Regions from separate parts of the Plantactinospora sp. WMMB334 genome, predicted to be linked through region 1. Evidence: riboswitches for the same ligand, from Rfam matches in the RefSeq annotation. Region 1 holds a riboswitch; each other region holds the start of a gene.

Region 1 (8,167 bases):
CGCTGCACCGGCCGCCGCACAATCCACCCTCAACCGTGTCGACGCCGCCGCAGGATGGCTCGCCCGCCAGATGGTCGACGGCGAACGGTTCGAAGTCGTCTTCGACGGCGTCGCCTACCCCGACCAGGGACTCACCCTCGACGCGATCTTCGCCTTCGCCGCCGCGAAAGTCGCCGACACGAACGCCAGCAACGCCACCGCCTGGTTGGCGCAACCGGCGGTCACCACCGGCTACATAGGCGACGGCACCGAGGCGTACGCCGGAGCGACCGCCAAACTCGCCCTCGGCGCACAGGTCCGCGGCCTGAATCCGGCAGCGTTCGGCGGTGTCGACCTGATCGCCCGCCTCCACACCCTGATGGCACCAACCGGTAGGTTCACCGACCGGTCCGCCTTCGGCGACTTCAGCAACATGTTCAGCCAGTCCTTCGCGGTGCTGGCACTCGACCGGGCGGGCGGAGCACCCCCGGCGGCGGCGGTGGCCTTCCTGGCCGGCGCCCGCTGCCCCGACGGCGGCTTCCCCCTGCTACTCGCCCAGGCCACCTGCGTCAGCGACGTGGACGCCACCGCACTGGCGATCCAGGCACTCCTCGCCGCCGACCGTCCCCTCGTCGCCCAGGCGGCGGCTCGATGGCTGGTCTCCGTACAGGCCGACGACGGGTCGTTCACCGCGAACGGGGTGGCCAACGCCAACAGCACCGGACTGGCCGCGCAGGCGCTCCGCACCGCCGGCCGGGTCGTGCCGTGGCTGCACGCCCGCCAGTTCCTGAGCAGTCTCCAGCAAACCTGCACCGCGCCCGCGGTGAACCGAGGCGCGATCGCCTACACCGACGGCGGGTACGACGCCACCACCGCGACCCGCGCCACCGCCCAAGCCGTCCCCGGACTGGCGGGCAGCGGCTTCGCCACCCTGTCCGCCGCCGGCTCCCACCCGGCCGCCCCGACCCTGGCGTGTCCGCACCGATGACCACCATGGGAGGTTCACCAGTGCCTATCCCGATCCGCCGCCACATCGCCGCACTGATCGCCATCATCGTCGTCGCGGCCGGGCTGGTCGCCGCCGACCCGACGCCCCGCCCGGCGCACGCCGCCGCGTGCAGCCCCGGCACCGGGGTCACCGTCGTCGTCGACTTCACCGCGTTCGGCCTCGGCGTGCAGACCGCCTGCTACCTCGGCGACCCACCCACCGGCCTGGCCGCCCTGCAAGGCGCCGGCTACACCGTCACCGGCACCCAACGCTGGGGTCTCGCGTTCATCTGCCGCATCAACGGACGACCGACACCGGCCGCCGAACCGTGCGTCAACACACCCCCGGCCAGCGCCTACTGGTCCTACTGGCACGCCCCACCCGGCGGCACCTGGTCCTACAGCACCCTCGGCGCCACCAGCTACAACCCCGCCCAGGGCACCGTCGAAGGCTGGCGATTCGGATCCGGCCAGGCACCCTCGATTTCCCCACCGTGACCTCGGCCCGCCTGGCCGACCGCCGTGCCGGTGGCCGGCCAGGCATGCCACCACCATGCGATGCCTCGGACCAAGACGGGGTGGGAATCCGGCACGACGCTCGGTCGGCGGACGGTCATCGTCGACGGGTTCCTGCCGCTATGGCGGGTCAAGGACCAGGGGACGACCGGGCCACGTGGGGTACCGCCCTGATCGGTCACCGGCCTGCGGCCGACCCGTCCGCGTCGCCGTTGGCGCGCGCCCGACTCCCATGGCGCTGGGGAAGTCGGGCCGCAAATCCTGCACCGTGACACGCCCGACACAGTATCTGGTGTTTCCTCCTTTCGTCGTGCCCATATATGGTGTTGTCCGCAGCTGGTTCGACTGTCAATCCATGGTGGTCGAGGCAAGAGGGAACCCGGTGGGAATCCGGGACTGCCCCGCAGCGGTGAGTGGGAACGACCGCCGTCAACGAAGCACTGGACCCTCGGGTTTGGGAAGCGACGGCCAGTAGGGACGAGTACGACGCCCGCGAGTCCGAAGACCTGCCAGCGCGCCGCACGCGTCGCGTGCGGCGGTCGAAGGCCGCGCGGGACGGCCGACGCCATCAGCCGGACCGCGGCAGGAATGCCGAGGGTGACCGGTGGCGTCCTCCCGTGCGCCCGTCGACCTCTTTGACAGGCGTGAGGAGGGGGACATGACCGCGACGCGAGAGCAGGTTGCACCGGACCAGGCGGTGCCGGAGCAGCGCCGGCATGTGATGCGGGTTTGTAAGCGTAACGGCGATACCGAGCCGGTGGACGTCAACAAGATCGTCAGGGCGGTGGAGCGGTGGGTCGCCGACCTGGACGAGGTGGATCCGCTGCGGGTGGCGACGAAGACGATCAGCGGGTTGTACGACGGGGCGACCACGGCCGAGTTGGACAAGTTGTCGATCCAGACGGCGGCCGAGTTGATCGGCGAGGAGCCGCAGTACTCGAAGCTGGCGGCGCGGCTGCTGGCCGCGTACGTGGACAAGGAGGTCCGCGGTCAGGGGGTGGCGAGCTTCAGCCAGTCGATCCGGTACGCGCACGGTCTGGGGTTGATCGGGGACGAGACGGCCGCGTTCGTGGCCCGCAACGCCCGCAAGCTCGACGACGCTGTCGACCCGGATGGTGATCGGCGGTTCGAGTACTTCGGTCTGCGTACGGTCGCGGACCGGTATCTGTTGCGGCATCCGGAGTCGCGGCTGGTGGTGGAGACGCCGCAGTACTGGCTGCTGCGGGTCGCCTGCGGCCTGTCGCAGACGCCCGGTGAGGCGATCGGCTTCTACCGGCTGATGTCGTCGCTGGCGTACCTGCCGAGTTCGCCGACGCTGTTCAACTCCGGCACCCGGCACACCCAGATGTCGTCGTGTTTCCTGGTCGACTCGCCGCGCGACGAGCTGGATTCGATCTACGAGCGCTACCACCAGGTCGCGAAGCTGTCGAAGTTCTCCGGCGGGATCGGCATCTCCTGGTCGCGGGTCCGTGGTCGCGGCGCGTTGATCCGGGGCACCAACGGCAGGTCGAACGGGATCGTCCCGTTCCTGAAGACGCTCGACGCCGGGGTGGCGGCGGTGAACCAGGGTGGTCGGCGCAAGGGCGCGGCCTGCGTCTACCTGGAGCCGTGGCACCCGGACGTCGAGGAGTTCCTGGAACTGCGGGACAACACCGGCGAGGACGCCAGGCGTACCCACAACCTCAACCTGGCGAACTGGATTCCGGACGAGTTCATGCGCCGGGTGGAGGCGGACGGGGACTGGTCGTTGATCGACCCGTCCGACGCGCCGGAGCTGCCCGACCTGTTCGGGGAGGCGTTCGACGAGGCGTACCGGGCGGCGGAGAAGAAGGCCGTCCGGACGGTGAAGGCCCGGGACCTGTACGGGCGGATGATGCGCACGCTGGCACAGACCGGCAACGGGTGGATGACGTTCAAGGACGCCTCGAACCGGCTCTCCAACCAGACCGGCGCGCCGGGCAACACGATCCACCTGTCCAACCTGTGCACAGAGATCCTGGAGGTGAACAGCGACGCCGAGACGGCGGTGTGCAACCTGGGGTCGGTCAACCTGGGCGCGCACGTCGCCGCGGACGGCGTGGACTGGGAGAGGCTGCGGGAGACGGTCCGCACGGCGGTGGTGTTCCTGGACCGGGTGATCGACATCAACTACTACCCGGCGGAGCAGGCGGCGGCGTCGAACCCCCGCTGGCGACCGGTCGGGCTCGGGCTGATGGGGTTGCAGGACGCGTTCTTCACGCTGCGCCTGCCGTTCGACTCACCGCAGGCGCGAGAGCTGTCGACCCGGGTACAGGAAGAGATCTTCCTGACCGCGCTGGAGACCTCGGCCGGGCTGGCCGAGCGGTTCGGCCCGCATCCGGCGTACGCCGAGACGCGCGCGGCGCGGGGCGAGTTGCACCCGGACCTGTGGGGTGCCGAACTCGCCCAGGTGGAGCGGTGGGCCGCGCTGCGGTCCGCGATCGCCGCGCACGGCCTGCGCAACTCGCTGTTGGTGGCGATCGCGCCGACGGCGACGATCGCGTCGATCGCCGGCTGCTACGAGTGCATCGAGCCGCAGGTCTCCAACCTGTTCAAGCGCGAGACGATGTCCGGGGAGTTCCTCCAGATCAACACCTACCTGGTGCGGGAGCTGAAGTCACGAGGGCTGTGGACCGCCGCGATCCGCGAGCAGATCAAGCGCGCGGAGGGCTCCGTACAGGGCATCACCGACCTTCCCGGCGACGTACGGGAGCTGTTCCGCACGGCGTGGGAGCTGCCGCAGCGGGCCCTGGTCGACCTGGCCGCCGCCCGTGCCCCGTACATCGACCAGTCGCAGTCGTTGAACCTGTTCATGAGCGCGCCGACGATCGGCAAGCTCTCCTCGATGTACCTGTACGCCTGGAAGTCCGGGCTGAAGACCACCTACTACCTGCGGTCGCGTCCCGCGACCCGGATCCAGCAGGCCACCGTCGCCGTCACCCCGGTCGTCAAGCCGGTCGTCGCGGTCAGCGACGACGAGGCGTTGGCCTGTTCCCTGGAAAACCCCGAAAGCTGCGAGGCCTGCCAGTGACCACCACGTCCGAAACCCGCACCACCGCCAGCACCGGCACCAGCTCTGGTGAGCGGCACCTGCTGCTCGACCCGGGCATGGACCTGACGCTGCGCCCGATGCGCTATCCGCAGTTCTTCGACCGGTTCAAGGACGCGATCAAGAACACCTGGACCGTGGAGGAGGTCGACCTGCACTCCGACCTCGCCGACCTGGCCCGGCTCTCCCCGGCGGAGCAGCACCTGGTCTCCCGGCTGGTCGCGTTCTTCGCCACCGGCGACACCATCGTCGCCAACAACCTCGTGCTCAACCTCTACCAGCACGTCAACTCCCCGGAAGGCCGCCTCTATCTCTCCCGGCAACTGTTCGAGGAGGCGGTGCACGTTCAGTTCTACCTGAACCTGCTCGACACCTACGTCCCGGACGAGAAGGAACGGTTCGAGGCGTTCGCGGCCGTGGAGAACATCCCCTCGATTGCCCGCAAGGCCGAATTCTGCTTCAAGTGGATCGACTCGATCTTCGAACTGCGGGAGTTGCGCAGCCGCGAGGACCGTCGGGCGTTCCTGCTCAACCTGATCTGCTTCGCCGCCTGCATCGAGGGACTCTTCTTCTACGGCGCCTTCGCGTACGTCTACTTCCTGCGCTCCCGGGGAGGGGAGTGTCAAGTTAACGGCTGATCTTGGTTTTTGAAATGGTCAGTGGTTGGCCGGGGTGAGCCGGCCCTCGAAGGCGATCTGGAACGCGTTGAGAGGTGCTTTCCAGCGCATGGTCCACCGGCGGCGGCCGTTGCCGGTGGGGTCGAGGCTCATCAGCGCCATGTACACACACTTGAGCGCGGCCTGTTCGTTGGGGAAGTGTCCGCGGGCGCGGACGGCCTTGCGGATGCGGGCGTTGACGGACTCGATCGCGTTGGTGGAGCAGATGACCTTGCGGATCTCGACGTCGAAGGCGAGGAACGGTACGAACTCGGCCCAGGCGTTCTCCCACAGCTTCACGATCGCCGGGTACTTCCGGCCCCAGGCCTCGGCGAACTCCAGGAACCGCTCCGTCGCCGCGTCCTCCGTGGGCGCGGTGTAGACCGGCTTGAGCGCTTTGGCGATCTTCTCCCAGTCCTGTCGGGCCGCGTAGCGGAACGAGTTACGCAGCAGGTGGATCACACAGGTCTGCACGATGGTGCGCGGCCATACCGCCTCGACCGCTTCGGGTAGGCCCTTGAGTCCGTCGCAGACGAGCATGAGCACATCAGCGACGCCGCGGTTCTTCAGCTCGGTGAGCACGTGCAACCAGTGCTTGGCGCCCTCGCCGCCGTCGCCGGCCCACAGGCCGAGGATGTCACGATGTCCGTCGACGGTGACCGCCATCGCCAGGTAGACGGGCCGGTTCGCAACCTTCCCATCCCGGATCTTCACGTTGATCGCATCGATGAACACGACCGGGTAGACCGAGTCGAGGGGCCTGTTCTGCCACTCGGCCATCCCGTCGACGACCTTGTCCGTGATCGTCGAGATCGTCTGCTTCGACACCTCGGCGCCGTACACCTCGGCCAGGTGCGCGGCGATCTCCCCGTGCGTCAGCCCCCGGGCCGACAACGACAACACGAGCTCATCCACCCCGGACAACCTGCGCTGGCGCTTGCGCACAATCTGCGGCTCGAACGTCCCCGCGACGTCCCGCGGAACCCGCACCTCGACCGGACCAACATCGGTCAGCACCGTCTTCGCCCGGGTGCCGTTACGGGAGTTCCCGGTGCCCTTGCCCGCCGGATCATGCTTGTCGTAGCCGACGTGGTCGGTGATCTCGCCCTCCAGAGCGGACTCCAGAACCCGCTTGGTCAGCTGCTGCAGCAGGCCGCCCTCACCGGTCAGCTTCAGCCCCTCACCGCGTGCCCGGTCCACCAGCAGCGCGATCAACTGCTCATCCGTGGCCGCATCCACCGACCCGCCTGCCGGCTCCTGCTCGATGGTGGTCTCGGTCGTCATCTGGCGCATCTCCCTTGATCAGCAGATCCGCCGTTAGTTGTACACACCCGTGCTTCGGTGTCCTGCCTGGTCCCGTTGACCATGACGACGAAGTCGTCCGCGTAGCGGACCAGTCGCCACGAGGGCAGGTCCTTGGCCCGGCGTTGTTCGCGTCGGGAACTGGTGGACAACTCACCGCCGCTGTCCCATGCCCGGTGCAGGTGCTCATCGAGCGCCGACAGGGCGATGTTGGCCAGCAGTGGGGAGAGGATGCCCCCTTGCGGCGTGCCGGTCCAGGTGTCCTCGATCTCGCCGAGTTCCGTCAGGAGCCCGGCCTTCAGGAACGCCTTGACCAGCGCCAGCACCCGTTTGTCCTTGACCCGCTTCCGGACGCGGTCCATCAGCGCCACGTGGTCGATCTCGTCGAAGCACGCGGCGATGTCCGCGTCCAGCACCCACCGGTATCCGTGGCTGCCGTAGAAGTGGATCTCGGCGATCGCGTCCTGGGCCCGCCGTTTGGGCCGGAACCCGTAGGAGACCGGCTTGAAGTCGGCCTCGACGATCGGCTCCAGCACCAGTTTCAACGCGGCCTGGACCACCCGGTCGGCGATGGTGGGAATCCCCAACCGCCGCACCTTTCCCGAACCGCCCGGCTTGGGGATCCGCTTCTCCCGCACCGGTAGCGGCCGGAACACACCCGCCTTGAGACGGACGCGTAGGTCGTCCAGGAACCCGGGAACACCGATCACATCCTCGACCACGGCGGCCGTCAGGCCGTCCACGCCCGCAGTGCCGGCGCCCCGGTTGCCAGCGACCCGTTCGAACGCCACGATCAGCGTCGCCGGGTCGTGCACGAGGTTGAACAGATCGTCGAACCGGCGGCCGGGATCGGCCACCGCCCAACGGTGAAGCTTGGCCTGCATCTCCGATACCCGCCGATGCGGTCCCGTGAGAGCCACCTCGATCGGAGCACCGCCATTCGGCGGCGCGTCTTCCGGCATTGCAGCGTCCTTCCCTTCTCGATACCGCTGCCGCCCTTCCCCATGCGCGCGGGCTCTCCCCGGCTCGGAGTACTACGGCGGCTCCGCCCCACCCGGCCCGTTCAGCGGTCGATGCGCCTATCCCAGGCCTGCGGACTGGCCGCCCGCCGCAGGGACCCCGACCAGGCGGTTCCCGTGTTCACTGCGATTCGCTCGTTGGAGGAGGAGCCCGACTGTGTCCCTGCGGCATCGCCACGGGTACGCCGTAGACCTTCCCCGTGGCCTCCCGGCCGGCTTCGAGATACCGGCCAAGGAGTTCCCCACCCGCCGAGGGTGGGTGCGCACCGCATCCGGCCCAGATCCGCCAGGTTTCGAGCCGGTGTAATCGTTAAGAGACGTAAAGACGCCGGTTCCTCGCGTACTCCTCTCCAACCCGCTCGCCGAACCCGCACCGTCTGGCAGTACCGACACGTCCCGGCTTTGTCAGGGCCGCTCCCACCCTCCCCAGCACCACCCGGGTCAGACTGCCCCCAGCTCCACCCACCTGCTACGACAGGTCAGCGGTGAAGGTCTCTCACCCCCACTCGAACCACAGCGCCTCACGGCGCAACTGGAAGCAGATCCAGGCGTTCCGCGCCGCCGCTAACCTCTTACCGACGGCCACCGCCGCCGGTGCCAGCTCGCGATCGCCTCGGGGTCACGTTCGACCGCCTGGCGGG
Region 2 (12,885 bases), 110 kb from region 1:
ATGGGGTTGCAGGACGCGTTCTTCACGCTGCGCCTGCCGTTCGACTCCGCCGCGGCCCGGGAGCTGTCGACCCGGGTGCAGGAGGAGATCTTCCTGACCGCGCTGGAGACCTCGGCGGGGCTCGCCGAGCGGTTCGGCCCGCATCCGGCGTACGCCGAGACCCGCGCGGCGCGGGGCGAGCTGCACCCGGACCTGTGGGGTGCCGAACTCGGCCAGGTGGAGCGGTGGGCCGCGCTGCGGTCGACGATCGCCGCGCACGGCCTGCGGAACTCGCTGCTGGTGGCGGTCGCGCCGACCGCGACGATCGCCTCGATCGCCGGCTGCTACGAGTGCATCGAGCCGCAGGTCTCCAACCTCTTCAAGCGCGAGACCATGTCCGGCGAGTTCCTCCAGATCAACACCTACCTGGTGCGGGAGCTGAAGGCGCGCGGGCTGTGGACGGCGGCGATCCGCGAGCAGGTCAAGCGGGCCGAGGGCTCCGTGCAGGGCGTCGTCGACATTCCCGGCGACGTACGGGAACTGTTCCGCACCGCGTGGGAGCTGCCGCAGCGGGCCCTGGTCGACCTGGCCGCCGCCCGTGCCCCGTACATCGACCAGTCGCAGTCGTTGAACCTGTTCATGAGCGCGCCGACCATCGGCAAGCTCTCCTCGATGTACCTCTACGCCTGGAAGTCCGGGCTGAAGACGACCTACTACCTGCGGTCGCGTCCCGCGACCCGGATCCAGCAGGCCACCGTCGCGGTCACCCCGGCGACGAAGCCGATCGTCGCGGTGAGCGACGACGAGGCGCTCGCCTGCTCCCTGGAAAACCCCGAAAGCTGCGAGGCCTGCCAGTGACCACCACTCCCGAAACCCGCACCAGCACCGGCAGCGGCACCGGTGAGCGGCACCTGCTGCTCGACCCCGGCATGGATTTGACCCTTCGGCCGATGCGCTATCCGCAGTTCTTCGACCGGTTCAAGGACGCGATCAAGAACACCTGGACCGTGGAGGAGGTCGACCTGCACTCCGACCTCGCCGACCTGGCCCGGCTCTCCCCGGCGGAGCGGCACCTGGTGTCCCGGCTGGTGGCGTTCTTCGCCACCGGCGACACGATCGTCGCCAACAACCTGGTGCTCAACCTCTACCAGCACGTCAACTCCCCGGAGGGCCGCCTCTATCTCTCCCGGCAGCTGTTCGAGGAGGCCGTACACGTCCAGTTCTACCTGAACCTGCTGGACACGTACGTTCCGGACGAGAAGGAGCGGTTCGAGGCGTTCGCGGCGGTGGAGAACATCCCGTCGATCGCCCGGAAGGCCGAGTTCTGCTTCAGGTGGATCGACTCGATCTTCGAACTGCGGGAGCTGACGACCCGCGAGGACCGGCGGGCGTTCCTGCTCAACCTGATCTGCTTCGCCGCCTGCATCGAGGGACTGTTCTTCTACGGCGCCTTCGCGTACGTGTACTTCCTGCGCTCGCGGGGTGTGCTGCACGGCCTCGCCTCGGGCACCAACTGGGTGTTCCGGGACGAGTCCATGCACATGGCCTTCGCCTTCGACGTGGTCGACACCGTACGCGCCGAAGAGCCGGACCTCTTCGATGCCGAGCTGGAACAGCAGGTCAGGGACATGCTGGCCGAGGCGGTGGAGTGTGAGGTCCAGTTCGCCGCCGACCTGCTCGAACAGGGGGTCTCCGGCATGTCGCCGGCCGACATGCGCGAGTACCTCCAGCACGTCGCCGACCGGCGGCTGGCCATGCTCGGCATCGAGCCGATGTACGGCAGCCGTAACCCCTTCGCGTTCATGGAGTTGCAGGACGTGCAGGAGCTGTCGAACTTCTTCGAGCGGCGGGTGTCGGCCTATCAGGTCGGGGTCACGGGGGCGGTGAGCTTCGACGACGATTTCTGATTCGTACGCCGGGCGGCCTGGCGCCGATCCGACCGCCGGACCCGTACCATGGCGGATGGTGCTGGTTCGCCCCACTCCACAGGGTGGGGCGTCGTAAGAGGGAACCCGGTGCGAGACCGGGACTGCCCCGCAGCGGTGAGTGGGAACGACCGCCGTCAACGAAGCACTGGACCGGAAGAGGTCTGGGAAGCGACGGCCAGTAGGCGACCGTAGAGGTCATGCCCGCGAGTCCGAAGACCTGCCAGCGCTGCGCACACCACCCGGTGTGCGCCGCTGGCGGTCTCTCGGGAGGGCCAGGGCGGAAGCCGGTACCGTGCCGTACCCTGCCTCCCCCTCCCGCGCCCGCCGGACGCTTCGAGGGAAGGACCCTGTTTGATGAGTACCGCATTCGGCCAGAGCACCGTGCTCGGCTATCCGCGCATCGGTGCCAACCGCGAGCTGAAGAAGGCCGTCGAGGCGTACTGGGCCGGCGGCATCGACGCGGAGGCTCTGGAGCAGACCGCCGCCGGGCTCCGGGCCGAGGTCTGGCGGACGCTGGCCAACGCCCGTCTCGACGCCATTCCGTCGAACACCTTCTCCTACTACGATCACGTGCTCGACACCGCCGTCGCGGTCGGCGCGATTCCGGCCCGGTTCGCCCGGCTCGGCCTCTCCGAGCTGGACACCTACTTCGCGATGGCGCGCGGCGTCGACGCCGCGCCGGCGCTGGAGCTGACCAAGTGGTTCGGCACCAACTACCACTACCTGGTGCCGGAGATCGGCCCGGACACCGTCTTCACCGCCAACCCGGCGAAGGCGCTGCGCGAGTTCGCCGAGGCCCGTGACCTGGGGGTCACCACCCGGCCGGTGCTTGTCGGGCCGGCGACGTTCCTGCTGCTGGCCAAGGGCGCCGACCCGTTCGCCCGGCTCGACGACCTGGTCGAGACGTACGCCGGGATCCTCACCGCGCTGGCCGAGGCGGGCGTGGCCTGGGTGCAGTTGGACGAGCCGGGCTACGTCGCCGACCGCGGCCCGGCCGAGATCGACGCGCTGCGCCGCGCCTACACCCGGCTCGGCGCGCTCGAACGGCGGCCCCGGATCTTCGTGGCCACCTATTTCGGCGAGCTCGGCGACGCCCTGCCGGCCCTGCTGGACACCCCGGTCGAGGCGGTCGGCCTGGACCTGGTCGCCGGGCCGGGCAACCTCGAACGGCTCGCTGGCGCCGGCCCGCTGCGCGGCAGGACCATCGTCGCCGGCCTGGTCGACGGGCACAACATCTGGCGTACCGACCTGCGCGGCGCCGTCGCGGCCGGGGCGACCGTCGCCGGGCTGGCCGACCACGTCGCGGTCTCCACCTCCTGCTCGCTGCTGCACGTCCCGGTCGACCTCTCCGTCGAGACCCGGCTCGACCCGGACCTGTACGCCCGGCTCGCGTTCGCCCGGCAGAAGGTGGACGAGGTCGTCCTGCTCGGGCGGGCGCTGCGCGACGGGACCGCCCACCTGCCCGAGCGGCTGCCGCCCGTCCCGGCGGCCTGGCGGCACGACGACGTCCGGGCCCGGCTCGGCGCGCTCGCCCCGGCGGACCGGCAGCGCGGCGACTATCCGGACCGGGCCGCCGCCCAGCAGCGGCGGCTGGGGCTGCCGGAGCTGCCGACCACCACGATCGGGTCGTTCCCGCAGACCGCCGAGCTGCGCAGGGCCCGTGCCGAGCACCGGGCCGGCCGGCTCGACGACGCCGGCTACGTGCAGCGGATGCGCGCCGAGGTCGAGCACGTCGTCCGGCTCCAGGAGCAGCTCGGCCTGGACGTGCTCGTGCACGGCGAACCGGAGCGCAACGACATGGTCCAGTACTTCGGCGAGCAGCTCGACGGGTTCGCCGCCACCAGGTACGGCTGGGTGCAGTCCTACGGCTCCCGCTGCGTACGCCCGCCGGTCATTCACGGCGACGTGGCCCGCAGGGCGCCGATGACGGTCGACTGGTCCACCTATGCCCAGTCGCTGACCAGCAGGCCGGTCAAGGGGATGCTCACCGGACCGGTCACCATCCTGGCCTGGTCGTTCGTCCGTACCGACCAGCCGCTGGCCGACACCGCCGACCAGGTCGCGCTCGCGCTGCGCGACGAGTGCCGCGACCTGGAGGCCGCGGGGATCCGGGTAATCCAGGTCGACGAGCCGGCGCTGCGCGAGACCCTGCCGCTGCGCCGGGCCGACCAGAATGCGTACCTGGACTGGGCGGTCGGCGCGTTCCGGCTGGCCACCAGCGGTGTCGCCGACGACACCCAGATCCACACCCACCTCTGCTACAGCGAGTTCGGCGAGGTGATCAGCGCGATCGACGCCCTCGACGCCGACGTGACAAGCATCGAGGCGTCCCGGTCGAAGATGGAGGTCCTCGACGACCTCGCCGCGATCGGCTACCGCCGGGGCGTCGGCCCCGGGGTGTGGGACATCCACTCGCCGCGGGTCCCGTCGCGCGACGAGGTGGTCGAGGCGCTGCGGCGGGCGGTCGCCGCCGTCCCGGCCCAGCGGCTCTGGGTCAACCCGGACTGCGGCCTGAAGACCCGCGGCTACGCCGAGGCCGAGGCGTCGCTGCGGCACCTGGTCGCCGCCGCCGCCGAGGTCCGCGGAGACTGACAACGCCAGGCCGGGTGGGCTCCCCGCAGGGGCCCGCCCGGCATGACCCGGGAGTGACCGTGAGTGTCGGGTCGACCGCCTTCCGCTCCGTGATCGAGGCGGTCCGCGCCGTCGAGCACGCCAAAGCCCTCTTCGACGCCCCTACGCCGACGTTCAGCCACACTCCGGCGCCAGCAGGATCCGGTCGCGGGATCCGGCGTCGACGAGGTCGTGTGCCTCGGCGGTTCGTTCCAGGGGCAGCGGGGCGCGGATGGGGATGGACAGCGCCCCGTCGTGGGCTGCGGCGGTCAGGTCGGCCGCCGCCTGCTGTTTGGCCTCGGCGGGGAAGTCGTCACTGCCCAGCAGCCGGATGGTGATGTTGTCGAACAGCATGGGCCAGAACGGGAGGCGGGGCTGCTCGTGGCTGGTGGCGTAGGCCGCGATGACCGCCTGGTTCTTCGTCACGGCGGCGTCGAGGTCGATGTTGTCGGAGAATGACACCTCGATGATGCGGTCCACGCCCTGAGGGGCGTGTTCCCGGATCGCGGCGGCCGGGTCGTCGGTGTCGAGGGCGATGACGGGGACTCCGGCGAGTTTGACCTGTGTGGCGTCGTGCTGCCGGCGGACGGTGGCGATGACGGTGGCGCCTGCCCACAGGGCCAGCTGCGCGGCCAGGGAGCCGACGCCGCCGAGTGCTCCGTGCACCAGCACTGTGCTGCCGGTGACCGGTCCGTCGGCGAAGACCGCGCGGTGGGCGGTGATGCCGGGGATGCCGAGGGCGGCGCCGACGTCGTCGCTGACGGTGTCGGGCAGCTCGACGGCGTGGTCGTACGGGACCACCGTGAATTGCGCGGCGGTCCCGTACGGCCGGTACGACTGTGCGCCGAACACCCAGACCCGGCGGCCGAGGCGGTCCGGGGTGACTCCGGTGCCGACGGCGTCGATGACGCCGGCGCCGTCACTGTGCGGGATCACCCGGGGGAAGGGCATCCCGTAGCCGACCCAGTCGGCCCGTTTCTTCGTGTCACCAGGGTTGATGCCGGAACGGGTCAGTCGGACCCGGACCTCGCCGGGGCCCGGGGCCGGGTCGGGCATCTCGCCGACCTGGAGTACGGCGGTCGCCGGGCCCGGGTGCTCGTACCAGACTGCGCGCACGTCGTCTCACTCCCTTTCGTGGGTCACGTCCGCCCGGGGTTGTCACAGACCGATCTGTGCGTAGAAGGACTGGTTGTCCCAGAAGAGGAACTCCTCGTCCATGTAACCCCTGCGGCGGTTCCAGATCCCGATGGTGGCCATGTTGATTGCGTACTTCTTGCCGGTGGGCGGGAGGAAACCGCCGTTGCCGTCGGGCATGGGGCGGGTGAAGGTGCCGCGCATGACCCCGGTGACCGCGGTGAACTCGTTCATGGCGATGCGGATCGGGTGTTCGAGGATCCGGGTGTCGGGCGCCCACACGAACAGCGCTTTCAGGTCGGCGATGTGCTGGTCGATGCCGTCGGTGTAGTGCCCGTCGGGCCAGTGCACCCGGATGTTCGGGGCGTGGCTCTCGCCGAGGCGGCTCCAGTCGGCGTGGGTGAAGACGTCGAAGTCGAGTTCGTCGAAGGTCTTCAGGTGGGCCCGCTCGGCTGGGTCGAGGCCGTGCGGGAACGGCGGGTTGGGCACCGGCGTGGTGGCCGGGTCGGGCAGCGGTGTGGTGCGCAACGCCTGGTGGGCCAGGGCGGGCTCGCCCAGGGCGAAGGCGCTGAGCGCGGTCGCGCCGAGCGCGGCGGCGCTGCTGTCGCGCAGAAGGGTGCGGCGGTCCATCACGGTACTCACTCTCTCGTGGGTTGCGATGTCGACCTCGAGCATCGAGGTTTCTGCAAGAAACCGCAATCCCCTAGATACCGCTGTGAGTGAGGTAACGTTGCCTGGTGGAAACCTGGACTGATCAGCCCGCGGACCTGTATGACGTGTTCGCGCGCATGTGTCCGTCGAGGTCGACACTCGAGCGGGTGACCGGCCGCTGGGGCAGCCTGATCCTGGGTGCGCTGGCGGGCGGGCCGATGCGTTTCAACGAGTTGCGGCGCCGGGTGGACGGCATCAGCCAGAAGATTCTGGCGCAGTCGTTGCAGGCGCTGGAGCGCGACGGTTTCGTCGCACGCAACGAGGTCAGCACTTTTCCGATGCACGTTGAATACTCGCTGACCGGCTCCGGGCGCGCCGTCGCCGAGCACCTGCTGGCCCTGTTCGCCTTCCTGCAGGCCCAGATGCCGGCGGTGCTGCAGGCGCAACGCGACTACGACAACCGGTAACCGCTGAGGCCGGCTAGCCGTCGTTGTTCGATTCGACCAGGACGCGGTGAATTTTTCGTCCGGATCGACGAACACCGGGTCGGGCCTGGGATTTTACGATCGCGATATGACGACGATCACAGACGTCCAGGCGATCCTGGAGGCTCGTGTTCCGGAACTGCTCCGGGGATACCGGATACCGGGCGCGGCCTGGGGGGTCCTGCACGACGGCCGGATCGTCGACGGCGCCGCAGGGCTGCTGAGCACCACCACCGGAGTCGAGGCGACGCCGGACTCGCTCTTCCAGATCGGCTCCATCACCAAGCTCTGGACGAGCACGCTCGTGCTGCAGCTGGCCGACGAGGGCAGCATCGACCTCGACGTGCCGGTCCGCACGTACCTGCCGGAGTTCCGGATCGGCGACGAGGAGGCCGCCGAGGTCGTCACGACCCGGCAGTTGCTGAACCACACGGCGGGCTTCGAGGGCGACATCTTCACCGACACCGGCGTCGGCGACGACTGCCTGGCGAAATACGTCGCCACCCTGCACGACGTGCCGCAGCTCTTCGCGCCCGGCGAGCAGTTCTCCTACAACAACGCGGGATACTGCGTGCTCGGCCGGCTCGTCGAGGTGGTGCGCGGGATCCCGTACGACGACTGCCTGCGCCGGCACCTGATCGGGCCGCTCGGCCTGACCCACACGGCGACCGGGCCGTACGAGGCGATCCTGCACCGGGTCGCGGTCGGCCACCTGGAGCCGGAGCCCGGTGCCGGTCCTCGTCCGGCGCCCGTCTGGGCGCTCGCCCGGTCCAACGCGCCGGCCGGTGCCATGCTCGCGATGCGCCCCCGCGACCTGCTCGGCTTCGCCCGGATGCACCTCGAGGACGGCCGGGCCACGGACGGCACGCGTGTGCTGGCGTCGGGCACCCCGGCCCGGATGCGGCGGCGCGAGGTGGCCCTGCCCGATCTCGGGCTGATGGGCACCTCCTGGGGGCTGGGCTTCGAACGCTTCGACACCCCCGGCGGCGCGCTGGTGGGGCACGACGGCAACACCATCGGGCAGGCCGCCTTCCTCCGCCTGGCCGTCGAGGACGGGCTCGCCGTGGCGCTGATGACCAACGGCGGCGATGCGATGTCGCTCTACCGCGACGTCTTCCGCCTCGTGCTGGGCGAGCTCGGCAGAGTCGCGCTGCCCGACCTGCCGCGACCGCCCGAGAACCCGCAGCCGGTGGACGCGCGGCGGTTCGTCGGGACGTACACCTCGCAGGTGGCCGACCTGACGGTCAGCCAGGACGAGGACGGCCGGATCTGGATCGAGCAGACGCCCAAGGGCGACATCGCCGAACTCGTGGGGCAGGCGTCCCGCAAAGAGCTCGTGCAGTACCGCGGCGACAGCCTCATTCCGCTGGAGCCGGAGCACGGCATCCACGCACCGCACGCGTTCGTCGGCGACGACGGCGCGGGCCGCGCCCGGTTCCTGCACGTCGGCCGGGCCGTCCGCCGGGCGGACGCCACCGCACCGCCCGCCTGAGCCGGGCCCACCACGCCCATCCCCCGTCGAGCCGGCAGGCTGGAAGAGGTTTTCTTTAATGAAACTCATAACTGGTACGAGAATTGTCGGTACCGCCGGGATCTGCGCGTCGCTGGCGCTGGCCGGATGCGGCGGCGGAGGCGGCGGCGGCACGGGACAGCAGTCGCAGGGGCAGGTCGTGGACGGCGGCACCTTCACGATGGCGCTCTCCGCCGACCCGGGCAACCTCGATCCGCAGTCCTCGGCCGCCACGGCACTCTTCACCGTCACCCAGCTCGGGTACGACACGCTGGTCAGCGTCGACTCGAAGAGTGGGGAGATCAGGCCGCAGCTCGCGGAGAAGTGGAGCGCGCGGGGCACCGACGTCACGCTCACCCTGCGCAAGGGCATCACCTGCGCCGACGGCACCCCCATGACGGCGAAGGTGGTCAGCGACAACCTCGGCTACGTCGGCGACCCGGAGAACAAGAGCCCGTTCCTCGGCACCTTCCTGCCGGCCGGCGCCACCGCCAGCGGCGACGATGCCGCCGGCACCGTGACCCTCAAGCTGGCCGCCCCGGCGCCGTTCGTGCTGAACGGGCTGGCGAGCCTGCCGATCGTCTGCCCCGGCGGGATGGCCGACCGTGCGACCCTGGCGAGGGGCACCTCGGGCACCGGGCCGTACACCCTCACGGAGGCCGTGCCCGGCGACCACTACACGTACGCGATCCGCGAGGGTTACGACTGGGGACCGGACGGCGCGACCACCGCCACCCCGGGCATGCCCGACACCGTCGTGATCAAGATCGTGGAAAATCCCGCCACCGCAGCGAACCTGCTGCTCTCCGGCGAGCTGAACGCCGCGCAGGTGACCGGGCCCGACGCCGAGCGGCTGGACAGGGCCGGCCTCTTCGCGGCGCGCACCACCGCGCTGCTCGGCCAGCAGTGGTACAACCAGGCCGAGGGGCACGCCACCGCCGACCCGGCCGTCCGGATGGCCCTCACCCAGGCGCTCGACCTCGCCGAGGTGCGGACCGTGCTCTCCGCCGGCAAGGGCACCCCGCCCACGACGCTCGCCGCGATCGAGCCGGTCGCCTGTCCCGGCGGGCAACTCGGCGACGCGCTGCCGGCCCACGACGCGGCGGCGGCCACCGAGGCGCTCAAGAGGATCGCCGGCAGGCCGCTGGTCTTCGCGTACCCGACCACCGGGGGGAGCGCGGGCACCGCCGCCGCCGAGCTCGCGGTGCAGCAGTGGAAGGCCGCCGGGGTCGAGGTCACGACCAAGCCGCAGAGTGCGGACGTGATGAACCAGACCCTCTTCGGCACCGGTGACTGGGACATCGCCTGGGCACCGGTCAACGTCAACAGCCCGGACCAGCTCGTGCCGTTCCTCTCCGGGCCGACCGTGCCCGACGGCACCAACTTCGCCGGGATCGGCAACAGTGGGTACGACGCGGCCGTGAAGCAGGCCAGCGCGATGGACGGCGTCGCCGGCTGCGCGAGTTGGCTTGCCGCCGAGACCGCGCTGGTGAAGGCGGCCGACGTGGTGCCGTTCGCGAACCAGCAGGTGCCGACGTACGGCGTCAAGGCCCGGTTCGAGACTCCCGGCCAGCTCATTCCGACGAGCATCCGGATGCTCGACCGATGACCACCGACCGGCTCGGCACGCGGCGGATCGGCAGGGTCGCCGCATCCGTCCGGTCGCGGCCGGCGGTGCGGGTGGAGGGGGAGGGACCGGCGGCCGTACCGCCGCCGGTCCTCCGGATCGTCGACAACGCATGGTTCCGCTTCGCGCTGCGCCGGGCCGCCCGGCTCCTGGTCTCGCTCTGGGTACTGGTCACCGCCGCGTTCCTGATGATCCATCTGGTACCCGGGGACCCGGTCCGCTCCGCGCTCGGCCCCACCGCCCCGGCGGCGCTGGTGGCCGAGCGCCGTGCCGCGTTGGGTCTGGACGACCCGCTGCTCACCCAGTACGCCGCGTACCTGAAGGGCCTCTTCACCGGGGACCTCGGGGTCTCGATCCTGACCCGGCTGCCGGTGACCGAGGTCGTCGGTCAGCGCCTGCCGGCCACGCTGACGCTGGCCACGCTCGCCTTCCTCGCCGCGGTCGCGCTCGCCCTGCCGGTCGGGGTGGTGATGGGTGTGCTCACCCGGCGGGGTCGCGGCCGGCGCGCCGAGGTGGCCTTCACCACCGGCAGCGTCGTGCTCGGCGCGATCCCGGACTTCCTCCTCGGCGTGGGTCTGGTGTATCTGCTCGGCGTCACACTGCAATGGTTGCCGGTGGCCGGCAACGCCACCGCCGCCGGATACGTGCTGCCGGTGCTCTCCCTCGCCGTGGGGCCGGCCGCGATCCTCGCCCGCATCCTGCGGGTGGAGATGGTGAGCGTGCTGGACGCCGACTACCTGCGCACGGCGCGTGCCAAACGCCTGCCGGTCCGCTCGCTCTACCTCGGCCACGCCCTGCCCAACGCCGCCACGGCCGCGCTGACCCTCTCGGGCCTCATCCTCGGTTCGATGGTCGCAGGCACCGTTCTGGTCGAGAACGTCTTCGCCTGGCCCGGCCTCGGCACCACGATCGTGCGGTCGATCCTCAGCAAGGACTACCCACTGGTGCAGGCCATCGTGCTGATCTACGGCCTGGGCGTGCTGCTGATCAACACCGCCGTCGACGTCGCGCTCGCGCTGCTCGACCCCCGGTCGATGATCCGGGAGGGTTGAGGTGAACCTCCGCATCGGACACCGCTGGCTCCGCGTGCTGCGTACCCCGACGGGCCGCACCGCGGCCGGGCTGGTCCTGGTGGTCCTGGTGATCGCCGTGGTCGGTCCCGCGCCGTGGAGCGGGCGGGCGAACGCCGTCGACACCGCCGACATCCTCGCCGGTCCGTCGGCCGAGCACTGGGCCGGGACCGACAACCTGGGCCGGGACATCGCCTTCCGGGTGCTCGAGGCGACCCGGCTCTCGGTCGGTCTCGCGCTCGCCGCCACCGCCGTCACGGTGCTGGTGGGGCTCCTGCTCGGCACCGCGCCGTGGCTGCTCGGCCGGCGGGCCGGTCGGCTCGTGTCGGGTGCGGTACAGATCGCGATCGCCTTTCCCGGCCTGCTGCTCGCGCTCTTCTTCGCGGTCATCTTCGGGGTCGGCGCGACCGGGGCGGCGCTCGCCATCGGGCTGGCCGGGGCGCCGATGTTCGCCCGACTGGTGCAGACCCTGGTCGCCGGTGTCGCGGCCCGCGACTTCGTCGCCGCGGCCCGGGTCGCCGGTGTCGGCCGCTTCCGCATCCTGCTGCGCCACCTGCTGCCGAACATCGCCGAGCCGCTCGTGGTGAACGCGACAATCGGTGCCGGCGGCGCACTGCTCGCCTTCGCCGGTCTCTCCTTCCTCGGCCTCGGCGTGCAGTCACCCGAGTACGACTGGGGCCGGCTGCTCTACGACGGCATCGGCGTGCTCTACATCAACCCGGCCGCCGCGATCGCCCCGGCGCTGGCCGTGCTGGTCGCCGGCCTGGCGCTCAACCTGCTCGGCGAGGCGGTGGCCAAGGGCTTCGGGATGGACGCGCTGGTCGGCCTCCCCGTGCCGGCCGGGCCGTCCACCGGCACGGCGACGGAGCGGGCGGCGGCCGGCGACGAGCGTTCCGGTGCCGAGGAGCCGGACGACGAGTCCACCGGCGAGCCGGCCGACGACGTGGTGCTCGACGTCCGGGACCTCACCGTCAGTTTCCCCGGCGCCGGCCGCCCGGTGCGGCCGGTACGAGAGGTGACGTTCACGATCCGCCGGGGCGAGGCGGTCGGCGTGGTCGGCGAGTCCGGCTCCGGCAAGTCGCTCACCGCCCTCGCCGTCTCCCGGCTGACCGACGCGGCCGGCCGGGTCGACGCGGAGCGCCTGCACCTGCTCGGCGCCGACCTGCGGGCACCGGACTCCGCCGTGCAACGCCGCCTGCTCGGCAGCTCGCTCGCGATGGTCTTCCAGGACCCGGCCAGCTCGTTGAATCCGACCCAGCGGATCGGTCGCCAGCTCGCCGAGGTCTCGCGGCACCACCACGGCCGCAACCGCCGCGAGGCGTTCGGCCGGGCGGTGGACCGGCTGCGCGCCGTGCGGATCACCGATCCGGAGCGCCGGGCCCGGCAGTACCCCCACGAGTTCTCCGGCGGGATGCGGCAACGCGCGATGATCGGCATGGGGCTGATGGGCACCCCGGCGCTCATCGTCGCCGACGAGCCGACCACCGCCCTGGACGTCACGGTCCAGCGGCAGGTGCTGGACCTGCTGGCCGCGATCCGGGCCGCCGACGACGTCGCACTGCTGCTGATCAGCCACGACGTCGCGGTGGTCAGCGAGGTCTGCGACCGGGTACTGGTGATGTACGCCGGACGCATCGTCGAGGACCTGCCCACCGAGCGGCTGACCGGGGCGGCGCTGCACCCGTACACCCGGGCGCTGACCGGCGCCGTACCCCGGATGGACTCCCCGCTGGACCGGCCGCTGCCGGTGATCCCCGGACGTCCGGTGGACCCGGCCGAGCTGCCCGGGGGGTGCGCGTACGCGGCCCGGTGCCCGCTGGCCACGCAGCGCTGCCGGGACGAGGACCCACCGCTGCGGCGGCATCCGTCCGGACACCGGGTGGCGTGCTGG
Region 3 (8,390 bases), 100 kb from region 1:
AACGCCTCGGCGAAGGTGACCGCCGTGGGCAGCCCGGCCACCGGGAACGGCCGGCGTTGCGCCGGCACGCCGCTGTCCCGGGCGGTGGCCCGGGCCGCGATCCGGCGGATCGCCTCGACCTGCGCCGGGCCGGACGGGTCCGGGTCCAGCAGGGCGACCTGGATCTCCGCCTGGTCCGCCGAGCGCCAGCCGCGTCCGGGCGGCACCACCTCCGGCACCCGACGGTGGTTGACGCCGATCGCCGAGTAGTCGGTCCGGTCGGTCATCCGCAGCATGATCCGGTGGTCGTTCAGGTTGGCCACCCGCCCGGTCAACAGCGACCGCTCGGAGGACATCACCAGGTGCAGCCCGGCGGCCGGCCCCTCGCGCAGCAGGCCGAGGAACTGGTCCAGCAGCCGGCCGCCGTCGTGGTCGGCCAGGACGGCGGCCAGCGAGTCCCAGCCGTCCACCAGCAGCACCAGATGCGCCGGACGCTCCGTCGGCGGCAGCGCCGCCCGCAGCTCGTCGAGACCGGCGCAGGAGTGCCGGGCCAGCAGGTCGTGTCGGCGGGCCAGCTCGCCCTGGAGCCGGCCGACCAGGCGTTCCAGGCGTTCCAGGTCGGCCCGGGGGACGACCGCGCCGCAGTGCGGAAGCTCCGACAGCACCACCGTCGACCCGCCGGCCGCGTCTACGGCGTAGAGGTGCACGTCGGCGCAGGAGAGCGACCGGGCCAGCGACGCGGCGAGCGTACGCAGCAGCTGTGACCGGCCGGTGCGGGAGGCGCCCAGCACGTAGAGGTGTCCGAGGGTGGCGAGGTCACAGGTCAGCACCGGCTGGCTCTGCTGCTCCGGCAGGTCGGCGAGCGCGTACGGCACCGGGGGCAGGCCGGGACCGGCCCGGGACTCCGGCGGGGTGAGGTCGTCCAGCAGCACCACCGGCGGCAGCGGTGGCAGCCAGGGGCTCCGCTGCCGCTCGCCGCCGGTCTCGCGGGCGGCGGCGTCGATCGCGTCCACCAGCACGTCCAGGTCGGTGGCGGCCAACTCGTCCGGTGCGGTGCCGGCGTGTGTCGGCTCCACAGGTGGCGGCAGCGCCCGACCCAGCCGGGACCAGGGCAGTTCCGTGGCGTTCACCGGGGCGGTCGGCGGTGCCTCGGACGGGTCGGAGTCGGCATTCTGGTACACCGCGCCGACGTACCCGGTCTGGAAGGGCACTGTGGAGCGGTGGGCGAGCCGGGCGAGCGCCCGCCCGGGGGTGGCCACCGGGATCATCGCGGCGTCCGGTACGTCGATCACGTCGGAGCTCTCCGTCGGGTCGGTGACCCGCAGCGCGATCCGCAGGTTGGTGTTGGCCCGGATGTCGGTGGTCACCACGCCGCCGGGGCGCTGGGTGGCCAGGATCAGGTGGATGCCGAGCGACCGGCCCCGCTGGGCGATGCTGACCAGGCCGGGGATGAAGTCCGGCACCTCCCGGGCGAGCGTGGCGAACTCGTCGATGACCAGCACCAGCCGGGGCACCGCCGGCAGCGAGGGGTCGCGGCCACGCATCACCCGGTACTGGACGAGGTCCTTGGCGGCGACCCCGGCCAGGATCTCCTCACGGCGGCGCAGCTCCGCGCCGAGCGACTCCAGCGCCCGGACCACGAGGGCACTGTCCAGGTCGGTGACCATGCCGAGGGTGTGTGGCAGGCGTACGCAGCTGTGGAACGCGCTGCCGCCCTTGTAGTCGACGAGCACGAACGTCAACTCGTCCGGGCGGTTCACCGCGGCCAGCGACACCACCATCGTCTGCAGCAGCTCGGACTTGCCGGCGCCGGTGGTGCCCGCGATCAACGCGTGCGGCCCGTCCCGGACCAGGTCGAGGGTGACCGTTCCGTCGAAGCCGCTGCCGATCACGAAGCTGGTGGACGCGGGTTGCCGGGACCAGCGCCGGGCAAGGTCGGCGCCGTCCGGCGGGTCGGCCGCCAGCAGGTCCAGCAGCCGGCTGCGATCGGGCAGTCCGGCGGTTTCGTCCGGGGTGACGTCCCGCAGCGGGGCCATGGCCCGGGCGACCCGGTCGCACCACCGCGGGGTGACGAGGTCCGGACGTACTCCGGTCGCCTCGGGCACGCCGGTCTGCCGTACGGTCAGCCCGTCCGCGTCGGCCCGCAGCACCGCGGTGCACTCCTCCGGCAGCAGCCGCTCCTCGGCGTCGATGCAGATCGCGAAGACCCGTACCGCCGGCCCCTCGGTGAGCACCTGCACCATGCCGGAGACGTCGCGCAGCCGGCGCGCCCCGTCGACGACCAGCAGCACGTCGGGTTCGCTGAACATGACCTGGCCGAGCTGGGATCCCCGGGCCCTGGTCCGGGCGGTGACCAACGACACCAGCTCACCGACCCGGTTCGCCACCGTCTCCGGGTCGTTGCCGACCAGCGTGTAGGGCCGCCCGGCCGGGACTCCGTCCTCCGGCGGCCGGGCGTGCGGCAGCCACCGCACCCAGCTCCACCGCTCCTCCCCGCCCGGCTCGGTCAGCAGGCGGATCTGCAGGTCGCGCGGGCTGTGCAGGGCGGCGGCCTGGAGGACGAGCCAGCGTGCCGTCGCGTACGTGGTCTCCGCCTCGCCGGCCAGGCCGACCACCTGGCGGTCGACCAGGTCCACGGTGACCGGCGCGTCCGGCACGGTCCAGCGCAGATGTCGGTCCGGGTCGGCGCGGGCCGGGTCCTCCACCTCGATGAGCGACGGCTGGTCCATCGTGCCGACCCGCAGCACCAGATGGTCGGGGTCGCGGCGGCGCCGCTCCCACAGCCGCCGCCCGGGGCCGACGGCGGTGTGCAGGACGGTGGCCGGGTCGGGTGACGCCTCGCACCTGGCCGACCGTTCCTCGGCGACCGCCGCCGTCAGCTCCCGCAGCATCCGGGCGCGCTTGCGCCGGTATTCGGCGAGATCCCTGCGGTACCGCTTGCGGCCGCTGCGCCGGTCGGTGTACCAGTTCGACAGGGCCAGCACCGGGCTGAGCACCATGATCAGCAGGAAGAAGTACGAGCGGAAGAGGAAGACGAAGGCCAGGCCCAGCACCATCGGGGCGAGGATCATCAGCAGCGGGATCGGGCGGCGGGTCGGCTTGACCGGCGGGGTGGGCAGCCGGCGCCGGGCGAAGAGCAGCGGTGGCACGATCCGGGGCGGCCGGTTGAAGTCCAGCATCGGCACGTCCACGGCCGGCGTCACCGCGGCGTCCGGCGCCGGCCGCGGCACCAGCCGCAGCAGGCTCTCACCCACCGCCAGGTCCACCCCGGGCGGCCAACGGCGGGCTCCGTCGTGCCGTTGCGCCCAGGTGTCGGTCCCGTCCTCCGCCTCGTCCTCCCCCTCGTCCTCCGTCCCGTCCCGCCCCTGCCCGGCCGCGGGCTCCGCCGGCCGCGACCGCTCCGAGTGGTCCGAGTGGTCCGGGTGTCCGGGTGGACCCTCCGGCTCGGTCCGGGCGGGGGGTTGCGGCGCCGCCAGGCGTACCTCCGGACCAGCGGTGGCCAGCCAGGCGCGACCCTGGTCGTCGACGGTGAGCCGTGCGGCGTGCGCGGGCACCCCGCTGCCGCCCGGGTCGATCGCGGAGCCCGGCGCCGAGCCGATGTCGTGACAGCCCAGGCCGACCGGCCAGATCCGTCCGGCGCCGGGGCCGCCGACGCCGTGCACCTCCAGCCAGTGGGTCCGCAGGTCGCCCGGCAGGTCCCGTACCCCACCGGCCGCCGCCGGCCCGCCGTCGGCGAGCCGGACCCCGGCGACCAGCCCGGCCCGGCTCACCGTCCAGGTCGGATCCAGCCGTGCCCCGTCCAGATACCACTCGCCGGCTGCGCCGTCCTGCTCGACGACCGCACCGACCGGCGTCCGCACCCCGACGTCCAGCGCGACGTCCCGGTCGGTTCCGGCGGAGACGACGGTCAACAGCAGGCGCATCAGCGGTCTCCGTTACGTCCGGCGGGCTCGACGCCGGAGTGGACCATCGGCCGTCGCTGCTCGTGCGTCTGCTCGATCAGGTCGTCGTTGGTGCCGGGCGGGGCAGGTGTGCCCGGCGGGGCAGGTGTGCCCCGCGGTGGTGGCGCGGCCGGCACGGCGGGCGACGCCGCGACGACCGGCCGGCCGTCGCGGGGCATCGTTGGTCCCGGTCCCGCTGGTCCCGCCGGTTTCGCTGGTCCCGCCGGTTTCGCTGGTCCCGCTGGTTCCGCCGGGACGGAGGAGGCCGCGCCGGGGGCTGCGGATCCCGGAGAGTACTCCTCGGCCCAGGCCGGTGCCGGTGCGGTCGTGGGCGCGGCCCGGCGGGCGGGCCGCAGGCACCGGGCCAGCGGCGCGGAGTCCGCGTCGATCCGCAGTTCCGGCGCGATCACCCGGCCGGCCAGGTCGACCCGTAGCCGCCAGCGTGATCCGGGCAGGTAACCGGCGACCAGGACCAGCAGCCCGGGATCGTCGGCGACCAGGGTGGCGAGCTGCGCCGCCGCCGGCGGATCGGGCCGCCGGCAGACCAGGACGGTACGTCCGGCCGGCTTTGCCGAACGCCGGGCGAGAGGCGGCCGCGCGAGGGTCGTCAGGGCCTCGGCCATCGGCATCCGGTCGGTGCCGGCCGCCGCCAGACCGTCGCCGGGATCCGCCGCGATGACCAAACGCCGCACGCCGTGCCCGTCGGTCAGGGCCGAGAGCTGGACGGCCAGCGCGGACACCAGCCGCTCCGCCGGCGTCGGGGCTCCGTGCACCGACACGATGCCGGGGCAGCGGGCGAGATCCAGCAGCACCAGCGTGCTGGCGCGAACGCCCACGGCGACCGGCAGCGGGTCGCCGGTCGCCGGCCCGTGGACCGGTGGCAGCGGCCCGCGGGCCCGCCAGCTGCGCGCCGTGGTGACCTGCCACGAGGATTCCGCCGCCGGTAGCGGCACGTCCGGCCCCGCACCGGCGAGCCGCACGCCGAGTTCTCCCGGGCCCAACAGCACCAGGTACGGCCAGAAGTCGTCCCGGTGGGCCAGCGCCGATCGTGCCGACACGATCCCGGCTCGGGCCGCCGGCACCGGCCCCGAGCCGGCGAAGCACTCGTTGACCACCCGCATGCCGCGCCGAAGGCGGACGACGTTGACGATCGGCGCCACCAGGTCCCGCGCCGCGCCGACGACGCCGCGCCGGAGGCGCCGTCCGGTGCCCCGCAGGCCGTACCGGCGGTCGAACCACCGCAGCAGCACCACCAGCAGGATCAGCACTTCCAGGACGGTGAGTACGGCCAGCAGCGTCTGCCGATTGGTGTCCAGGAAGCGGCCGAGGCCGCTGAAGGACGGCGCGTTCAACCGTGCTCCTCCCTCACCCGTAGCGCGCCAGATGCGGCACAGCCGTGCCTCGATGCTAACCGTGGGCGGATGGCCGCCCTGGCGGCCGAGATCCATCCGGGAACGTCAGATCCGCAGTTCACGCTGCGCGGCCGCAGGGCGGAGTCGTGACCATATCCAGCCGATGAACTCTTGGTGACGATCCGTCCCACGTGCGGATCGCGGTGCCGCGGGCGTGCTCGGCCGCAGCGAGTCGAAGATATACAAGATCGAAGCAGGCGATGTCGGCATCAACCGCGGCGACCTCATCGTCATGCTCGACCGCTACGGCATCATCGACGAACAGCGCCGCGCCACCATCTTCGACCTCCAGCAGCAGGGCAAGCAGCGTGGCTGGTGGGCCAAGTACGGCCAACTGCCCAGCAACTACATCGCCGCACCGGCGGGCTTGAGGTCATGCGCACCCAGCTGCGCCACCTGGTCGAGATGAGCAAGCGGCCAAACGTCGAGCTGCAGGTGCTGCCGTTCAGCGAGGGCTGGCACCCCGGCACCGTCGGCTCCTTCTCGATGCTGGAGTTCCCGGAGGATGTCCACAGCCCGGTGTCGTACGTGGTGAGCCAGGCTGGCGACGCCTATCTGGAACGTGAGGATGACATGCGTCGGGTTACCCTTACCTACACCCACCTGCACGCGGCGGCGCTCAGCGCCAGCAAGTCCCGCGACCTGATCGCCGCCATCGCCAGGGATCTGGCTTAGACCCGGAAGAAGGAGGCGCGGCGATGGATCTGTCTCGCGCCGTGTGGCACAAGAGCACCCGCAGCGACGCCAACGGCCAGTGCGTAGAGGTGGCGCTGAACCTTCGCGGCGTTGTGCCGGTACGCGACAGCAAGGATCCCTTGGGGCCTGTGCTGGTGTTCGGGGCGACGACCTGGACCGCGTTCGTGGCTTCGATAGCGGCAGGCGGGTACAGGGCGTAAGCCCCGAGCACGCCCGACCTCTTCCGGGCCTGTCGCCGGTGGCCACTGCTGGGCTTCGGTCGTCCCGGCGTGCGTCGACCCGCGCGCCCCGGATCGTGTCGATGCACTCGTAATTTCTTGCGGCGGCAGAGCGTTAGGCCCGGTCGACTACCGTCCCACCCTGCGTCTGTTGGCTGGGTCAAGCAACCGCCTCGCCTCCCAGTCCGGGTTCGCAAGACCCTGGATCAGGCGCCCTCGATCTCCCCACCGTGACCTCGGCCCGCCTGGCCGATGTGGTCTTCCACCGCGACACGCCCGACACAGCATCTGGTGTTTCCTCGTTCGGTCGCACCCATATATGGTGTTGCTCGCAGCTGGTTCGGCTACCGATCCTCGGTAGCCGAGGCAAGAGGGAACCCGGTGCGAATCCGGGGCTGCCCCGCAGCGGTGAGTGGGAACGACCGCCGTCACACGGCACTGGACCCTCGGGTCCGGGAAGCGACGGCCAGTAGGCACGAGTACGACGCCCGCGAGTCCGAAGACCTGCCAGCGCGCCGCACGCGACGTGTGCGGCGGTCGAAGGCCGCGCGGGACGGCCGACGTCATCAGCCGGGCCTCGGCAGCTGTGCCGACGGTGCCCGGCGGCGTCCTTCCGCGCACCCGTCGACCTCTTGGGACAGGCGTGAGGAGGGGGACATGACCGCGACGCGCGAGGAGGTTGCGCCGGACCAGGCGGTGCCGGAGCAGCGCCGGCACGTGATGCGGGTCCGCAAGCGCAACGGCGACACCGAGCCGGTGGACGTCAACAAGATCGTCAGGGCGGTGGAGCGGTGGGTCGCCGACCTGGACGAGGTGGATCCGCTGCGGGTGGCGACGAAGACGATCAGCGGGTTGTACGACGGGGCGACCACGGCCGAGTTGGACAAGCTGTCGATCCAGACGGCGGCGGAGCTGATCGGCGAGGAGCCGCAGTACTCGAAGCTGGCGGCGCGGCTGCTGGCCGCGTACGTGGACAAGGAGGTCCGCGGTCAGGGGGTGGCGAGCTTCAGCCAGTCCATCCGGTACGCCCACGGGCTGGGGCTGATCGGGGACGAGACGGCCGCGTTCGTGGCCCGCAACGCCCGCAAGCTCGACGACGCCGTCGACCCGGACGGTGATCGGCGGTTCGAGTACTTCGGCCTGCGTACGGTCGCGGACCGGTATCTGTTGCGGCATCCGGAGTCGCGGCTGGTGGTGGAGACGCCGCAGTACTGGCTGCTGCGGGTCGCCTGCGGCCTGTCGCAGACGCCCGGCGAGGCGATCGACCTCTACCGCCTGATGTCCAGCCTGGCGTACCTGCCGAGTTCGCCGACGCTGTTCAACTCGGGCACCCGACACACCCAGATGTCGTCGTGTTTTCTTGTCGACTCGCCGCGCGACGAGCTCGACTCGATCTACGAGCGCTACCACCAGGTGGCGAAGCTGTCGAAGTTCTCCGGCGGGATCGGCATCTCCTGGTCGCGGGTCCGTGGTCGCGGCGCGTTGATCCGGGGCACCAACGGCAGGTCGAACGGGATCGTGCCGTTCCTGAAGACGCTCGACGCCGGGGTGGCGGCAGTGAACCAGGGTGGCCGGCGCAAGGGCGCCGCCTGCGTCTACCTGGAGCCGTGGCACCCGGACGTCGAGGAGTTCCTGGAACTGCGGGACAACACCGGCGAGGACGCCAGGCGTACCCACAACCTCAACCTGGCGAACTGGATCCCGGACGAGTTCATGCGCCGGGTGGAGGCGGACGGCGAGTGGTCGCTGATCGACCCCTCCGACGCGCCGGAGCTGCCCGACCTGTTCGGGGAGGCGTTCGACGAGGCGTACCGGGCGGCGGAGAAGAAGGCCGTCCGGACGGTGAAGGCCCGGGACCTGTACGGGCGGATGATGCGCACGCTGGCGCAGACCGGCAACGGGTGGATGACGTTCAAGGACGCGTCGAACCGGCTCTCCAACCAGACCGGGGCGCCGGGCAACACCATCCACCTGTCGAACCTCTGCACCGAGATCCTCGAGGTGAACAGCGACGCCGAGACCGCGGTCTGCAACCTGGGGTCGATCAACCTGGGTGCGCACGTCACCGCGGACGGCGTGGACTGGGAGAAGCTGCGGGCCACGGTACGTACCGCGGTGGTGTTCCTGGACCGGGTGATCGACAT

What was found. Region 1 has a riboswitch for cobalamin ahead of ACN27G_RS00995 (ribonucleoside-diphosphate reductase subunit alpha). Riboswitches for the same ligand answer to the same signal wherever they lie in the genome.
Positions count from the first base shown of each region.
Region 2: another riboswitch for cobalamin. It lies ahead of metE (5-methyltetrahydropteroyltriglutamate--homocysteine S-methyltransferase); the one in region 1 lies ahead of ACN27G_RS00995 (ribonucleoside-diphosphate reductase subunit alpha).
Region 3: another riboswitch for cobalamin. It lies ahead of ACN27G_RS01360 (ribonucleoside-diphosphate reductase subunit alpha); the one in region 1 lies ahead of ACN27G_RS00995 (ribonucleoside-diphosphate reductase subunit alpha).

Region 1 covers NZ_JBMHME010000002.1:200,435-208,601, forward strand. Annotated here, with positions in the region: gene ACN27G_RS00985 (peptidase) at 1-967, shown strand, start outside; gene ACN27G_RS00990 (hypothetical protein) at 1,021-1,464, shown strand; cobalamin riboswitch at 1,803-2,010, shown strand; gene ACN27G_RS00995 (ribonucleoside-diphosphate reductase subunit alpha) at 2,141-4,531, shown strand; partial or broken gene ACN27G_RS01000 (ribonucleotide-diphosphate reductase subunit beta) at 4,528-5,163, shown strand; gene ACN27G_RS01005 (IS256 family transposase) at 5,206-6,489, opposite strand; gene ACN27G_RS01010 (reverse transcriptase domain-containing protein) at 6,486-7,364, opposite strand; gene ACN27G_RS01015 (winged helix-turn-helix domain-containing protein) at 8,091-8,167, opposite strand, start outside.
Region 2 covers NZ_JBMHME010000002.1:310,703-323,587, forward strand. Annotated here, with positions in the region: gene ACN27G_RS01360 (ribonucleoside-diphosphate reductase subunit alpha) at 1-837, shown strand, start outside; gene ACN27G_RS01365 (ribonucleotide-diphosphate reductase subunit beta) at 834-1,886, shown strand; cobalamin riboswitch at 1,932-2,146, shown strand; gene metE (5-methyltetrahydropteroyltriglutamate--homocysteine S-methyltransferase) at 2,262-4,499, shown strand; gene ACN27G_RS01375 (NADPH:quinone reductase) at 4,653-5,633, opposite strand; gene ACN27G_RS01380 (ester cyclase) at 5,676-6,293, opposite strand; gene ACN27G_RS01385 (winged helix-turn-helix transcriptional regulator) at 6,389-6,769, shown strand; gene ACN27G_RS01390 (serine hydrolase domain-containing protein) at 6,876-8,279, shown strand; gene ACN27G_RS01395 (ABC transporter substrate-binding protein) at 8,338-9,906, shown strand; gene ACN27G_RS01400 (ABC transporter permease) at 9,903-10,976, shown strand; gene ACN27G_RS01405 (dipeptide/oligopeptide/nickel ABC transporter permease/ATP-binding protein) at 10,978-12,885, shown strand, end outside.
Region 3 covers NZ_JBMHME010000002.1:302,246-310,635, forward strand. Annotated here, with positions in the region: gene ACN27G_RS01335 (FtsK/SpoIIIE domain-containing protein) at 1-3,902, opposite strand, end outside; gene ACN27G_RS01340 (hypothetical protein) at 3,902-5,272, opposite strand; gene ACN27G_RS01345 (hypothetical protein) at 5,487-5,741, shown strand; gene ACN27G_RS01350 (Scr1 family TA system antitoxin-like transcriptional regulator) at 5,708-6,007, shown strand; gene ACN27G_RS01355 (DUF397 domain-containing protein) at 6,031-6,228, shown strand; cobalamin riboswitch at 6,566-6,772, shown strand; gene ACN27G_RS01360 (ribonucleoside-diphosphate reductase subunit alpha) at 6,904-8,390, shown strand, end outside.